DNA from 3 places in the Streptomyces sp. NPDC059582 genome. Region 2 is predicted to be linked to each of the others. Evidence: riboswitches for the same ligand, from Rfam matches in the RefSeq annotation. Region 2 holds a riboswitch; each other region holds the start of a gene.
What was found. A riboswitch is a leader RNA that binds a small molecule or an ion and turns the genes downstream of it on or off. The one in region 2 is predicted to bind thiamine pyrophosphate.
Positions count from the first base shown of each region.

Region 1: another riboswitch for thiamine pyrophosphate. It lies ahead of thiC (phosphomethylpyrimidine synthase ThiC); the one in region 2 lies ahead of thiO (glycine oxidase ThiO).
Region 3: another riboswitch for thiamine pyrophosphate. It lies ahead of ACFV0T_RS19460 (thiamine ABC transporter substrate binding subunit); the one in region 2 lies ahead of thiO (glycine oxidase ThiO).

Region 1 is NZ_JBHWCC010000005.1:29,901-34,960, reverse strand. Features, by position in the region: gene thiC (phosphomethylpyrimidine synthase ThiC) at 1-1,739, opposite strand, end outside; TPP riboswitch at 1,732-1,909, opposite strand; gene ACFV0T_RS06690 (YibE/F family protein) at 1,981-3,582, shown strand; gene ACFV0T_RS06685 (SsgA family sporulation/cell division regulator) at 3,770-4,207, opposite strand; gene ACFV0T_RS06680 (IclR family transcriptional regulator) at 4,307-5,060, opposite strand, start outside.
Region 2 is NZ_JBHWCC010000051.1:40,651-45,710, reverse strand. Features, by position in the region: gene pknB (Stk1 family PASTA domain-containing Ser/Thr kinase) at 1-640, opposite strand, end outside; gene ACFV0T_RS33010 (thiazole synthase) at 821-1,615, opposite strand; gene thiS (sulfur carrier protein ThiS) at 1,619-1,831, opposite strand; gene thiO (glycine oxidase ThiO) at 1,828-2,994, opposite strand; TPP riboswitch at 2,992-3,103, opposite strand; gene ACFV0T_RS32995 (hypothetical protein) at 3,156-3,518, shown strand; gene ACFV0T_RS32990 (S8 family serine peptidase) at 3,679-5,060, opposite strand, start outside.
Region 3 is NZ_JBHWCC010000021.1:39,423-44,482, forward strand. Features, by position in the region: gene ACFV0T_RS19450 (ABC transporter ATP-binding protein) at 1-297, opposite strand, end outside; gene ACFV0T_RS19455 (ABC transporter permease) at 297-1,979, opposite strand; gene ACFV0T_RS19460 (thiamine ABC transporter substrate binding subunit) at 1,955-3,028, opposite strand; TPP riboswitch at 3,118-3,225, opposite strand; gene rlmN (23S rRNA (adenine(2503)-C(2))-methyltransferase RlmN) at 3,269-4,375, opposite strand; gene ACFV0T_RS19470 (hypothetical protein) at 4,533-5,060, opposite strand, start outside.

The DNA.
Region 1 (5,060 bases), on a different contig from region 2:
ATCCCCTCGGCGATCTCCTCCGGAGAGGCCCCCTCGGCCGCCGCCCCGCCGAACCGCTCCGTGATGGTCTGGCTGATCTTCATCGAGCAGAACTTCGGCCCGCACATCGAGCAGAAGTGGGCCGTCTTGGCGGGCTCGGCCGGCAGGGTCTCGTCGTGGAACTCCCGTGCCGTGTCCGGGTCGAGGGCGAGGTTGAACTGGTCCTCCCACCGGAACTCGAAGCGGGCGTCGGACAGCGCGTCGTCCCACTCCTGCGCACCCGGGTGTCCTTTGGCGAGGTCTGCTGCGTGGGCGGCGATCTTGTAGGTGATGACGCCGGTCTTGACGTCGTCACGGTCAGGGAGGCCCAGGTGCTCCTTGGGCGTGACGTAGCAGAGCATCGCCGTGCCCCACCAGGCGATCATCGCGGCACCGATGCCGGAGGTGATGTGGTCGTACGCCGGCGCGACGTCCGTGGTCAGCGGGCCGAGCGTATAGAACGGAGCTTCATCGCAGATCTCCTGCTGAAGGTCGATGTTCTCCTTGATCTTGTGCATCGGGACATGTCCCGGGCCCTCGATCATGGTCTGTACGTTGAAACGCTTGGCGATCGTGTTGAGTTCCCCGAGCGTGCGCAACTCCGCGAACTGCGCCGCGTCGTTGGCGTCCGCGATCGACCCCGGCCGCAGACCGTCGCCCAGCGAGTAGGTGACGTCGTAGGCGGCGAGGATCTCGCACAGTTCCTCGAAGTTCTCGTACAGGAACGACTCCTTGTGGTGCGCGAGGCACCAGGCCGCCATGATCGAGCCGCCGCGCGAGACGATGCCGGTCTTGCGGTTGGCCGTCAGCGGCACGTACGGCAGCCGGACCCCGGCGTGGACGGTCATGTAGTCCACGCCCTGCTCGGCCTGTTCGATGACCGTGTCCTTGTAGATCTCCCAGGTCAACTCCTCGGCCCTGCCGTCGACCTTCTCCAGGGCCTGGTAGAGCGGCACCGTCCCGATGGGGACGGGGGAGTTGCGCAGTACCCACTCCCGGGTGGTGTGGATGTTGCGTCCGGTGGACAGGTCCATGACCGTGTCGGCGCCCCACCGAGTCGCCCAGGTCATCTTGTCGACCTCCTCCTCGATGGAGGAGGTCACCGCGGAGTTGCCGATGTTGGCGTTGACTTTCACCAGGAACCGCTTGCCGATGATCATCGGCTCGATCTCCGGGTGGTTCACGTTCGCGGGCAGCACAGCCCGGCCCGCCGCGATCTCCTCCCGGACCACCTCGGGCGCCACGTTCTCCCGGACGGCCACGAACTCCATCTCCGGTGTGATCTCGCCGCTGCGCGCGTAGGCGAGCTGGGTGACCGCCTTGCCGTCGCGGCCGCGGCGGGGCTGGCGCGGTCGTCCGGGGAAGACCGCATCGAGGTTGCGCAGGCCGCCACGCGGCGAGGTGTGCTTGATCCCGTCGTCCTCGGGACGGACGGGACGGCCCGCGTACTCCTCGGTGTCTCCGCGCCCGATGATCCAGTTCTCCCGCAGCGGTTGCAGACCCCTACGGACATCGGTGGCGAGGAGGGGATCGGTGTATGGGCCCGATGTGTCGTACAGCGTGACCGACTGCCCGTTGGTGAGGTGCACCTGACGGACCGGCACGCGCAGGTCGGGGCGCGAGCCCTCGACGTACGACTTGTGCCAGCCGATCGACTTCCCGGCCTCCTGGGGCTGTTCGCCCTGGTCGGAGACAGGCGTGCGTACGTCCTTGTTGGTCATGAGACCTACTCCCTACGCCGGCATTACCCGGTAACAGGTTCAGCGGTCGACGCAGCGGCTTCCGTCGGCAGACGTTTCATGTGAAACATCACTCGTTCCACGTGAAACATCGCGAAGACGAAGGTCAGCGCCCTCTCAGCCCGGTGCTCCGAGCTCCCGCGTGTGCAAAGGTGCCTCCACGCTAGCGTCATTTGTGGCGCGGTGAACAGTGGGCCTCTGCCGTTCTTGCGATGATCGGTCGGTGACCACGACACACGAGCCGCCGTACCCCTCGCCGGAGCCGCCTCGCGGACCCGGAGCCGACCACGGCACCGGGAGCGGCAACGGCCCCGGATACGGCCATGGTTCCGGTGCAGGGCACACCCACGGACATCACCCCGGACACGGCACCGGACCTGGGCAGGGGGCGGTACATGGGCCGGGGCCCGGGCACGGCCCCGGACCAGGACACGGACCGGAGCGGGGGCACGGGCACGGACCCGGGGATCAGGATCCGGGGTCGGGCGGCGGACACGGTCCCGGATCCGGTGGCGGGCACGGTCATTCGCACAGCCATGGCCCCGCCGCCCCCGTCTCCAAGCACCTGCGCAAGGTCATCGCGGCGATCCTCGTGCCGTTCGCGGCGGCGGTGGTGGTCGGCCTCGCGGTGCTGTGGCCCGGTGGCGCCCCGGCACACGAGCGCACCGGGGTCGGGTTCGACCGGCAGACCCAACAGGCCACGGTCACCACAGTGGACGGTGTGAGCTGTCGTTCGGTGAACGCCTCGGGGGACACCCCGACCGGCGACACCTCGACCGCCGAGGGTTCCTCCGCCCAGCAGGAAGCGAACGGCACCTGCAAGAAGGCGACGATCCGGGTCGACACCGGTTCGGACAAGGGTCGTACGTTCACCGAGATCGTCCAGCCGGACCAGTCGCGCCAGCTGCACCAGGGTGAGAAGGTCGTGGTCGCCTACGAGCCCTCCGCGCCGAAGGATCTCCAGTACTCGGTCACCGACGTCAACCGCCGGATCCCGATGACGCTGCTCGCGGGCATCTTCGCGCTCGCCGTCGTGATCGTCGGGCGGCTGCGTGGCGTGATGGCGCTGGTGGCACTGGCCATCAGCTTCCTGATCCTGAACTTCTTCATCCTGCCCGCCATCCTCCAGGGTTCGAACCCGCTGGTCGTGGCGGTGGTGGGGTCGAGCGCCATCATGCTGATCGCCCTGTATGTCTGCCACGGACTGTCGGCCCGCACATCCGTGGCGGTGCTCGGCACTCTGATCTCACTGGTGCTGATCGGCATCCTGGGCTCGCTGTTCATCGACTGGGCCTCGCTCACCGGCAACACCGACGACAGCACCGGTCTGATCCACGGTCTGTATCCGGCGATCGACATGAGCGGTCTGCTGCTCGCCGGCATCATCATCGGGTCGCTCGGTGTCCTCGACGACGTGACGGTGACGCAGACGTCGGCGGTCTGGGAGCTGCACGAGGCCAATCCGTCGATGGGCTGGCGGGGGCTGTACCGGGCGGGCATCCGCATCGGCCGTGACCACATCGCCTCGGTCGTCAACACGCTCGTCCTCGCCTACGCGGGCGCGGCGCTGCCCCTCCTGCTGCTGTTCTCCATCGCGCAGAGCAGTGTCGGCACGGTCGCCAACAGCGAGCTGGTCGCGGAGGAGATCGTGCGCACGCTGGTGGGCTCCATCGGCCTGGTCGCGTCGGTGCCGGTCACCACCGCGCTCGCGGCGCTGGTGGTCGCGGCCGACCGGTCGGGTCAGGACGGCGCCGTCACCACGGGCCCGACGGGTGCCCCGCCGGCTCCGGCACGCGCGGGAAGGGGCCGACGGCGCAAGCGGTGACGCACGCCTGACATCACCCGAACGCCTCGGCCCGGCGTCACCCGAACGCCACAGCGGCAGCGCCGTGGCGTTCCCACCCGACTTCCACAGAAGCGTTCCTGCAGGCCCTCAGGGAGCCCACAGAAGCGTTCCTGCATGCCCTCCACGCGCCGTTCTGACGCGTCCGACGCCCCCAGGCGCCCTCGCTTCAGCCCGCGCTCTGTTCCTCGGCCAGGATGCGGTCCAGCGCCTCGTCGAGATGGGCGTCGAAGTCGGCGAGCGAACCTTCCTGGCCCAGCGGCACCAACTTGTCCGTGCGGTCGAGGAAGGCCACGAGCGGCGCGGTCGACGAGCGGAACAACGCCTGATCCACGCCGACCTGAAGCCGGATCAGGACCTCGCCCAGCGAGTCGGGGTCGACGGGCGAGACCCGCACGTCCCCCTCACCGCACGCCCGGCCCACCCCGTCGATCAGGAGTTCCCGCCCGAACGCCCAGGTCACCGGGGCGTCTCCGGGAAGGTGGAAGGTCAACCGCACGGCGTACGGATCACAGGACTCGTAGCGCAGTTCCACCGGGATGCGGAAGGAGAGCTCCTCGGAGACGAGAAAGCTCATCATGACCTCTGCCTGTACGGACTCGCGCATCGCCTACCCCGTCATATGCCGTCGAATGGCCGGGAATGAACCCCTGACATTTGGTGGCATCTTGCTGAACGTACATGGCAGATCACAAGGAGTGATTTTTCAGATGCTGATAGAGAGCCCGAACGACCCCAGCAGGCGTCCGATCTCGGCCTGCAACTGCTGCACGGCGGGGAGCAGCCGGTCGGCCTGATGGGAGGGCAGCGAAATGGCCATCGTCGCGGCCGTCGCACCCAGTGTGATCGGGATAGCCGCGCACACCGTCCCCAGCGCGTACTCCTGACGTTCGGTCACCGGGCCGGTCCTCCTGGTGCGTTCCAGCCGTCGCAGCAGTGTGTGGCTGTCACGCACCGTGTACGGGGTGAGGGACTGCACGGGATAGCGGTCCAGGTGGTCGCGGCGGGATTCGTCGTCCAGCTGGGACAGCAGACACTGCCCGATGGCATGCGCGTGCCCGGTCTCACGGAAGTCGGCCCACTCCTCGACCGCCGGATTGCCCGGGGTGTCGGAGACGCACAGGAGCTCGATCTCGCCTCCGCGGTACACGGCGTAGTACACGGGCACACCGATGGAATCACGCCATCGCGCGAGCGCGTCGACGACCGTGCTGCGACGTTTCTGCCCCGCTCCGCTACTGCTCAGCAGTTCGGCGGCCTCGCCGAGGAAGAACAGCCCCTTGTCACGGCGCAGATAGCCCTCGTACACAAGGGTGCGCAGCAGGTGGTAGGCCGTGGGCAGGGCGAGTCCGGTCTCACGGGCCAGCTGCTTGGCCGGGGCTCCGTGTGCGTGCGTGGCGACGGATTCCAGCAGACGCATCGCGCGCTGCACCGATCCGATGAGGGTGGTCGTCGCGGAA
Region 2 (5,060 bases):
GGTCGCCGGTCAGCATCTCGTACAGGACGACACCGCACGCGTAGACGTCGACACGCGGATCGGCGGTGCCCTGCTCTATCTGCTCGGGGGCCAGGTAGGAGACGGTGCCCAGCACGGTCCCCGTGGTGTTGGTGACCGTGTCCACGGCCCGCACCAGACCGAAGTCGGCGACCTTGACCCGTCCGTCGTCCCCTATCAGGACGTTCTCGGGCTTCATGTCGCGGTGCACGAACCCGGCCCGGTGGGCGGCGCCCAGCGCGGCCAGCACCGGCTCCAGGATGTCCAGGGCGGCGCGCGGCTGCAGCGCCCCGCGCTCGCGCAGCACGTCGCGCAGGGTGCAGCCGGCGACGTACTCCATCGCCAGGTACACATACGACCCGTCGTTCCCTTGGTCGAACACCTGAACGACATTGGGGTGGGCGAGCCGGGCGACGGACTTGGCCTCGCGGATGAACCGCTCGACGAAGGAACCGTCGACCGCGAGCGTCGGGTGCATCACCTTGAGCGCGAGGACGCGGTCCAGACGGGTGTCCACGGCCCGGTAGACCGTGGCCATCCCACCGACGGCGATCCGCGCGTCGACGCGATACCGGCCGTCGAGCATCTGCCCGACGAGGGGGTCCTTAAGGGTCGTATCCACCAGGTGAGTCTACGAGCCACCGCGGACGGACCACCCGCCTCAGCCGATATCGGCCCGGTACTGCAGCCGACCTGTGACGCTTTCCACGACCGTCCGGGTGCCCCGATCCGCTCCCGCGCCCACCGTTTCCGGTCGGCCGGAAACGGTGGAAACGGGGCGGTGTGCGGGTGGAGGACAGGTCTAGAAGGCCGGGCGTTCCGGGTCCAGCGTGGCCAGTCCGGACACCGGCGACGACGCCTGCGCGAAGTGCCGCGGTGGAATCCGTCCGGCCCGCCGGGCCAGCCTCCCCGCCTCCACCCCGCTGCGCATGGCGGCAGCCATCAGCACCGGCTCCCGCGCCCGCGTCACCGCCGAGGCGAGCATCACACCGGCACATCCCAGCTCCATCGCCAACGCCACGTCCGAAGCCGTACCGGCCCCCGCGTCGAGAATCACCGGCACCCGCGCGTGCTCGACGATCAGCTGGAAGTTGTGCGGGTTCCTGATCCCGAGCCCCGACCCGATCGGCGACCCCAGCGGCATGACCGCCGCGCACCCCACGTCCTCCAGCTTCCGGGCCAGCACGGGATCGTCGTTCGTGTACGGCAGCACCGTGAACCCGTCGTCCACCAGCGTCTCCGCCGCGTCCAGCAGCTCGATCGGATCCGGCAGCAGCGTCCGCTCGTCCGCGATGACCTCCAGCTTGACCAGGTCGGTACCGAGCGCCTCCCGCGCCAGCCGTGCCGTCAGCACGGCCTCGCCCGCGGTGAAGCAGCCCGCCGTGTTCGGCAGCACCCGGATCCCGAGCCGCTCCAGCACCGACAGCACGGACCCGTGTACGGACGGGTCCACCCGCCGCATCGCGACCGTCGTCAACTCCGTGCCGGAGGCGACCAGCGCCCGTTCCAGCACGTCGAGGCTGGGCGCACCGCCCGTACCCATGATCAGCCGGGACGAGAAGGACGTAGCGCCGATGACGAAGGGATCGTCGGCCATGGGTCAGCCCCCCTGGACGGCGGTGAGGACTTCGACGCGGTCGCCCTCGGACAGGGCCGTGGCCGGCCACTGCCCGCGCGGGACGACGGTCTCGTTGAGCGCGGCGGCCACGCCGGACGGCGCCGCGGTGAGTGTCCGGACGAGGGTGTCGAGAGCCGTGCCGGGCGTGATCTCCCGGGGCTCCCCGTTGACGGAAATGGTGAGGGAGGTGTTCATGCGGGCTGCTCCGTGAGTACGGCGGCGGCGAACCGCGCGGGGGTGAAGGGACGTGCCTCGGCCGGCAGCGAACCGGTGGCCAGCGCATGCGCCAGCACCTCACCGGTGACCGGCGTGAGCAGCACGCCGTTGCGGTGGTGCCCGGTGGCCAGCAGCAGCCCGTCCAGCGCGGTCGGGCCCAGCAGGGGCGCGTTGTCGGGGGAGGCGGGGCGCAGCCCGGCCCGGGTCTCGGTGAGGGGCAGCTCCGTGATGCCCGGCATCAGCTCGTGCGCGTCGCGCAGCAGCTCGTACACGCCCCCCGCCGTCACCGTGGTGTCCCAGCCCAGTTCCTCGCTCGTCGCCCCGAGGACCAGTTCGCCGTTCTCCCGCGGCACCAGGTAGACCTGGCTGCCGCGCACCACGGCCCGTACGGTCCGGCTCAGGAAGGGCGCGTACCGCCGTGGCACCGCCAGCCGGACCACCTGCCCCTTCACGGGCCGCACGGGCGGCCGTACGTCCGGCGGGACGCCCGCGAGCCGCCCGCTGAGGCTGCCGGCCGCGAGCACCACCTGCTCCGCGCCCAGCGTCGTGCCCTCGCGGGTGACGATCCCCGCCGCCCGCTCCCGCGCGACGTCCAGCCGCTCGGCCCACTCCCGGTGGAAGACCACACCGGCCCGTCCGCACGCGGTCACCAGGGCGGCCGCCAGCCGCCGCGGGTCGATCTGGTGGTCGCCGTCGACCCGGAGCCCGCCACGCACGCCCGGCGCGAGCATCGGCTCCAGGCGCCGGCACTCCCGCCCGGACAGCCACTCGGAGTCCAGGCCCGACTGCCGTTGCAGGACGTGCAGTTCGCGCAGATGCGCGCGGTCGTCGGCGTCCAGCGCCACGGCGAGCGTGCCGCAGCGGCGGTAGCCGAGGTCCTGGCCGGTGAGCTCGGTGAGCTCGGCCGCGAAGTCCGGGTAGCGGCGGGCCGAGGCGAGGTTCAGGCCGAGCAGGGTCTGCTCGCCGAAGTGCAGCTCCGTGACGGCGGCCAGCATCCCGGCCGCCACCTGCGCGGCCCCGCCGCCGGGCTCGGGATCCACGACGGCCGTGGCGAACCCGCGCTGCGCGGCCCGCCACGCCGTCACGAGTCCGATGATTCCGCCCCCCACGACGAGGACGTCTGACGTACGCGTAGGCGACATGGGCGTCCAGCCCCTCCCTTCGCCGGCATGACCCGGATCAGGTTCGTACGGTCGGAGGCCGCCAGCCTCCCTCTCAGCCCGGTGCGTCCGGGCTCCCGCGAGTGCTTTACGTTTTCCACCCTAGCCCGCTGCCGTAAGTCTCAGTAAGGGAGCCTCCGCCCATGGCCCGCTCGCTCGACGGACTCGTCCTCGCCCCGGTGGCGGACCAGGCCCCAGGTCAGGTGGGTACGCGTACCCGGTTCGCGTACCACGAGAAGGACGGCGCGATCTGGGCGGAGTACGCGGGCGGTGACGTCGTGCGCGGACGGCTGGTGGGCACTCGGTCAGGTGACCGGCTGGACTTCCGGTACGTGCAGCTCAAGCACGACGGGAGCACCTCGTCCGGGCACTGTGTGTCCACGGTCGTCGAGCTGCCCGACGGCCGGGTACGCCTGGAGGAGGCCTGGGAGTGGGAGTCGCAGCCGGGCAGCGGGACGAGCGTCGTCGAGCAGCTGACCGAGCCGGTTGCGGAGCAGGTCGCCTGACCGGTGGCCAGAGCGCCGCCGGGTGCGTGCGCACGGCCGCTCGGTCGTCGGGCGGAGGCATCGGCTTCGGCTTCGGCTTCGGCAAGCACCGGCACGGCACGACGGTGCGGGCCGGGGCCCCCGAGGCCCGGCCCGCACCGTCGTCGCATCGGCTTGCGGACTATCCGGCCGGCCAGTGCGGCCATGCCGGGGCGAAGGCGCACCAGTACTCGGGGCAGCCCACCCGATAGGCCCGGGTGACCGTCTCCGTGACGGACGCGCCGGTACGGTCCGAGGCCGTCACCTTCAGCGAGACCCAGCCGGTGTCCATGGCGGGTACGGTCACCCGCCGGTCCCCGTCCCGGCCCCGCACCTTCGCCGGCTGCCAGGTGGCGCCGTCGTCCGTGGAGTACTGCACCGACACCCGCTCGCCGTCGGCGCCGCCGCCCGCCCCCGGGCGGTCGATGCCGAGGCCGAAGGTGAACTCCGACCCCTCGGGCACCGAGTTGTCACCGTCCAGCCCGGCCATGTCGTAGCGCGTGTCGAGCAACGGCAGCGGGCGCTCACCGCCGGTGTGCTCCGAGCGGAACCGCCAGGTGTCCGTCACGTGCGTGCCGAGCGCCCACTCCGCGGCGTCGCGATGCGCGGAGGAGGCGAGTTCGTACCACTGCCCACGCGCGGGCACGTCGAAAACACCCTGACCCGGCACGTCGTTGCGGTCGAGCACCCTGCCCGAGGCGTCGCGCAGCACCGTCTCGCCGGACTCCACCGACCGCGCGGGCTCCGACCGGTGGCCCGCCGCGTCCGAGAACATCGGCAGCGCAAGGCGCAGCTTGTCCCCGTCGCGGGTCGCCTGTGCCCGGCCGTCGGGTCCGTTCGCCGACAGCGACGGATTGAAGGGCCCCGTGAGCCAGTTGTCGGTCACCGTGCGCCCCCGGCGGTAGACCGTCGGGTTGGTGTACTGCGCTCCGAGCGCCCCGGCGTCCGTCGCGTACTCGAACGTGGCCGTCGTCCACGGGACGTCGGGTGTGTAGTACGCCGTCATCCGGTGCGGTGCCCGGAACAGCGTCCACTGCTGGGCCAGTTGCAGACCGTTGTACGTGGCCCACCCGTAGATCCCCTTGGGGTCGTTCGGGTATCCGGTGGTACGGAAACCGTGGTCCACGCGGGCCAGGTCCCGGCGCCGGTCCTGCCAGTGCGCACCGGCCGGCACTCCGTCGCCATGAGTGTGGAACGTGAAGTAGCTGCGGTCACCGTTGCGCGCGCCGCTGATCCGAAGGGTCAGCTCGCCCTCGGCCAGCCGCTCACGCAGCAGTGCCACCCCCTGGTCGCCGGTGCCCAGCGTCGGGTCGGCAGGGTCGATCGACGCCGAGCCCGCCAGCAGGATCGCCGCCGGATGCTCCGCCTTGACGGCCTCGTACCGCCGCGTCTGCTCTTCCCAGGGCAGGCTCCAGTCCGTCTCGAGGAGCACGATCCGGTCCTTGAGCCGCAGCCCTGTCAGGTCCGCGCCGTAGCCGGCGTCGGTGACCTGCGCCTCCACGTTCCAATCCATCCGCTGCCAGG
Region 3 (5,060 bases), on a different contig from region 2:
CAGCCCGAACGCCACGTTTCCGCCCACGTCCCGCTGCGGGAACAGCTGATGGTCCTGGAACATCAGACCGACACCCCGCCGGTGCGCGGGCACCCCCCGCTGGTCGCGTCCGGCCAGCAGCACCCGCCCGTCGTGCAGGGGTTGCAGCCCGGCCACCACCCGCAGCAGCGTCGACTTCCCGCTCCCGCTGGGCCCGAGCACGCACACGACCTCGTGCTCGGCGACATCCAGATCGACGGCGTCGAGCACGGCCCGGCCGCCGAACCGCACGGTCGCGCCGGCAAGACTCAGCAACATCAGAACTCCCCTGTCCGGTCCGTGCCCCGAAGCCCCTCCAGCACCAACAGGGCCGCAGCGCACACCAGCATCAGAATCGTCGAAAGGGCCATCGCCTGGCCGTAGTTGAGTTCGCCGGCCCGGCCGAGCAGTTTCGCGACCGCGACCGGCAGCGTCGGGTTGTCGGGCCGCGCGATGAACACGGTCGCCCCGAACTCCCCCAGCGACACGGCGAACGCGAACCCGGCCGCGATCAGCAGCGCCCGCCGCACCAGCGGCAGGTCGACCTCGCGCCACACCCGCCACGGGGACGCCCCGAGCACGGCCGCCGCCTCCCGCAGCCGCCCGTCCACGGCCCGCAGCACCGGCAGCATGGTCCGTACCACGAAGGGGACGCCCACCAGCGCCTGCGCGAGTGGCACGAGGATCCAGGAGGCGCGCAGATCCAGCGGCGGCTCGTCGAGCGCGATCAGGAACCCGAAGCCGACCGTCACCGCGGAGACCCCGAGCGGCAGCATCAGCAACGCGTCGAAGCCGCGTACCAGCCGCCCGGCGTCGCGCCGGGTCAGGGCCGCGGCGGCGAGACCTCCGATCACCAGGGCGATGGCGGTGGCGGCGAGGGCGTACGTCAGCGAGTTGCCGACCGCGTCGATCGGCGGCACCAGGAAGACGCCCCCGTCGGACGACGTCAGCGCCCGGTAGTAGCCGAGGCCGGGGGCGTCCAGCGACCGCTGCACCAGCACGGCGAGCGGCAGCAGGATCAGCACGGCGACGGTCGCGAGGACCCCGGCCAGCAGCGCCCACTGCCCGCCGCCGCGCGGCCGGCGTGCCGTCCCGGCCGCGTCCACGAGGCGCAGGGCGGTCTCCCTGCGCCGTACCGTCCACGCGTGCACGGCGAGGATCGCGCCCACCGCCGCGAACTGGACGATCGTGAGCACGGCGGCCGTGGCCAGATCGAAGATCTCGGAGGTCTGCCGGTAGATCTCCACTTCGAGGGTGGAGAAGGTCGGACCGCCCAGGATCTGCACGACGCCGAAGGAGGTGAAGGTGAAGAGGAAGACCATGAGCGCGGCGGCGGCCACGGCGGGCCCGAGCGCCGGCAGGGTGACGGTGCGCCAGGCGGTGAACCGGGAGGCGCCCAGCACCCGTGCCGCCTCCTCCTGCCGCGGGTCCAGCTGCGCCCACAGGCCGCCGACCGTCCGTACGACGACCGCGTAGTTGAAGAAGACATGCGCGAGCAGGATCGCCCACACCGTGGTGTCCAGCCGTACGCCCCACAGCTCGTCGAGCAGCCCGCCACGCCCTACCAGCGCCAGGAACGCCGTCCCGACGACGACCGTGGGCAGCACGAACGGCACGGTCACGACCGCCCGCAGGAGCCGCTTGCCCGGGAAGTCGAAGCGGGCGAGGACGTAGGCCCCCGGGAGCGCGACGAGCAGGGTGAGCGCGGTGGAGGCGAGCGCCTGCCAGGTGGTGAACCACAGGACGTGCCGGATGTCGGACTGCGCGAGCACCTCCCCGATCCGCCCGACCTGCCAGGCACCGTCGGCCTTCAGACCACGGGCGACGATCGCGGCGACCGGGTAGGCGAAGAAGACGCCGAAGAACGCGACGGGCAGGGCCATCAGCCCGAGCCGCGCCGCGTTGCCCTTCCGTCCCTCGCGGGGGGCGCGCGGGGCTACTTCAGTACGAGCGAGGTCCACGACTTGACCCACTGGTCACGGTTGGCGGCGATCCGGTCCGGCGCCATGATCTCGGGGTCCTTGGCCGCGGGCCCGTACGCGGTGAACTCGGCCGGCACCTTCGCGTCCGCGACCACCGGGTAGACGAACATGTTCAGCGGCATGTCCTCCTGGAACTCCTTCGAGACGAGGAAGTCGATGAACGCCTTGCCGCCCTCGGTGTTCTTCGCGTTGCCCAGCAGCCCCGCGAACTCGATCTGCCGGAAGCAGGTTCCGGCCGCGACGCCGGTCGGCGCGGTCGTGGGCTTCGGGTCGGCGTAGATCACCTCGGCGGGCGGCGAGGAGGCGTACGACACGACGAGCGGCCGGTCGCCCTTGGCCTTCTTGCCGCCCGCGGAACCGGAGAACTCCTCGTTGTACGCCTGCTCCCAGCCGTCGACCACCTTCACACCGTTGGCCTCGAGCTTCTTCCAGTACTCCGGCCACCCGTCGTCGCCGTACTTCGCGGCCGAGCCGAGCAGGAAGCCGAGGCCGGGCGAGGAGGTGGCGGCGTTCTCGGTGACGAGCAGGTTCTTGTACGCCGGCTCGGCCAGGTCGTCGAGGGTGGCCGGCGGGGTCAGCTTGTGCGCGCTGAACCAGGCCTTGTCGTAGTTGACGCAGATGTCGCCGTAGTCGACCGGCGTGACCCGGTGCTTGCCCTGGTCGAGCTGGTACTCGGCCCCGACCCGGCCCAGGCCCTTGGCCTCGTACGACTGGAACAGCCCGTTGTCGAGGGCCCGGGACAGCAGCGTGTTGTCGACGCCGAAGAAGACGTCGCCCTGCGGGTTGTCCTTGGTCAGGATCGCCTTGTTGACGGCCTGGCCCGCGTCCCCGTCCTCGAGGACCTTGACCTTGTACCCGGACTGCTTCTCGAAGTCCGCGAGCACGTTCTTCGAGACGGCCCACGAGTTGTGGCTGACGAGGGTGACGGTCTTGGAGTCCTTAGCGCCCTCGTCCGCGGACGACCCGCAGGCGGACAGCGTGACCAGGCCCAGCCCGACCGCCGCGGCCACGAACGTCTTGGTGTGCACTTGATTCCTCCTGGAGGTGACCAGGAAGAGACGCGGCCCCGCCCGGGGCCGTCGGACGGATCCGCCGGCTCCCGGGCAGGGCGCAACAGCTTGAGTGATGACCGAACTTCCTACCCAGAATGACCTGGGCGAGGTTCAGAGGGTCTGCGGCCCGGTTGCCGCACTCTCAGCGCTGTGGCGCTCCCCTGTCGGAATATGAAGATGTGTACCGCGCAAGAATACCGGCCGTGGCCGGAATGCCTACCGCTCGGTGGCGGCCAGCTGGCCGCAGGCGCCGTCGATCTCCTGCCCGCGGGTGTCGCGGACGGTGACCGGCACCCCGTGCGCCGCGATGGCCTCGACGAACGCCTTCTCGTCCTCGGGACGGGAGGCGGTCCACTTCGAGCCCGGCGTCGGGTTCAGCGGGATGAGGTTGACGTGCACGGGCTTGCCCCTGAGCAGCCGACCGAGCCGGTCACCGCGCCAGGCCTGGTCGTTGATGTCCCGGATCAGCGCGTACTCGATGGACAGCCGGCGGCCGGACTTCTCCACGTAGTCGAACCCGGCGTCGAGGACCTCGCGCACCTTCCACCGCGTGTTCACGGGGACCAGTGTGTCGCGCAGCTCGTCGTCGGGCGCGTGCAGCGAGATCGCCAGGCGGCACTTGAAGCCCTCGTCGGCGAACCGGTGGATGGCGGGCACCAGCCCGACCGTCGACACGGTGATGCCACGCTGCGACAGCCCGAGCCCGTCCGGCGCGGGGTCGGTGAGCGCCCGGACGGCTCCCACGACCCGCTTGTAGTTGGCGAGGGGCTCGCCCATGCCCATGAAGACGATGTTGGACAGCCGGGCCGGTCCACCGGGCACCTCACCGTCGCGCAGGGCGCGCATCCCGTCGACGATCTGGTGCACGATCTCCGCGGTCGACAGGTTCCGGTCCAGTCCGGCCTGCCCGGTCGCGCAGAACGGACAGTTCATCCCGCAGCCGGCCTGTGAGCTGATGCACATGGTCACCCGGTCCGGGTAACGCATCAGCACGGACTCGACGAGCGTCCCGTCGAACAGCCGCCACAGCGTCTTGCGCGTGGTGCCCTCGTCGGTCGACAGATGCCGCACGACCGTCATCAGCTCCGGAAGCAGCGCTTCCTGGAGCCGGCCGCGCGAACCGGCGGGGATGTCGGTCCACTCCGCCGGGTCGTGCGCGTACCGAGCGAAGTAGTGCTGCGAGAGCTGCTTGGCACGGAACGGCTTCTCACCGATCTCGGCCACGGCGTCCTTGCGCTCCGCGGGCGTGAGGTCGGCGAGATGCCGCGGCGGCTTCTTGGCTCCGCGCGGGGCGACGAAAGTGAGTTCTCCGGGTGCAGGCATAACTCTTCCAGTGTGGCAGATCAACTCCGCTGCCCCAGGCGGGAGCGGGGTGGGGGTGGTCACCCGGGGGTGGTGTCTGTCAGCGTCGAGCCGCAGGCAGTCCCGGGCACGGCCCAGCCATGACGAGCCCCGCCGCGATCCAAGGTGCCCAGGCGGCTCAGCCGTCCGTCGCCAGCACGTCGCGCAGTTCGGCGATCTCGCGCTCCAGCTCGCGGTAGTGATCGGTGACGTTGTGCTCGGGCGTGGGAGTGACGCGGCCCTCGTCGAGTGCGGTCAGGCGGTCGCCGAGGGTGGCGAGCGTCGCCTGTCGGCCGAACCAGCCGGGTGCGCCCTGCGCCGCGGCCAGCTCGTCCCGCGCGGCCCGGTGGGCGGCGTGGATCCGTTCGCGGAGCGGGACCAGGTCGTCGCGCAGCCGCTCGGTCGTCCGGCGCAGCTCCATCACCGACTCGATGGCCTCGACGAACGGCTCCCCGGCCGCCGCCATCTCCTGGGCCTGTTCGACGAGCTCCTCCAGCGAGGGCATGATCTCGCCGAGGTCGTCCAGATCCTTGCCGACGAGGTGGGCACGGGTCTCGGTGTACCGCTCCGACATCCCGTCCACGTCCGCCAGGACACGCGCCGCCGCGTCCGTCTGTCCGCGTATCGCGTCGGCGGGCACTCCGTCCCGGCGTCCGAGCAGTACGGC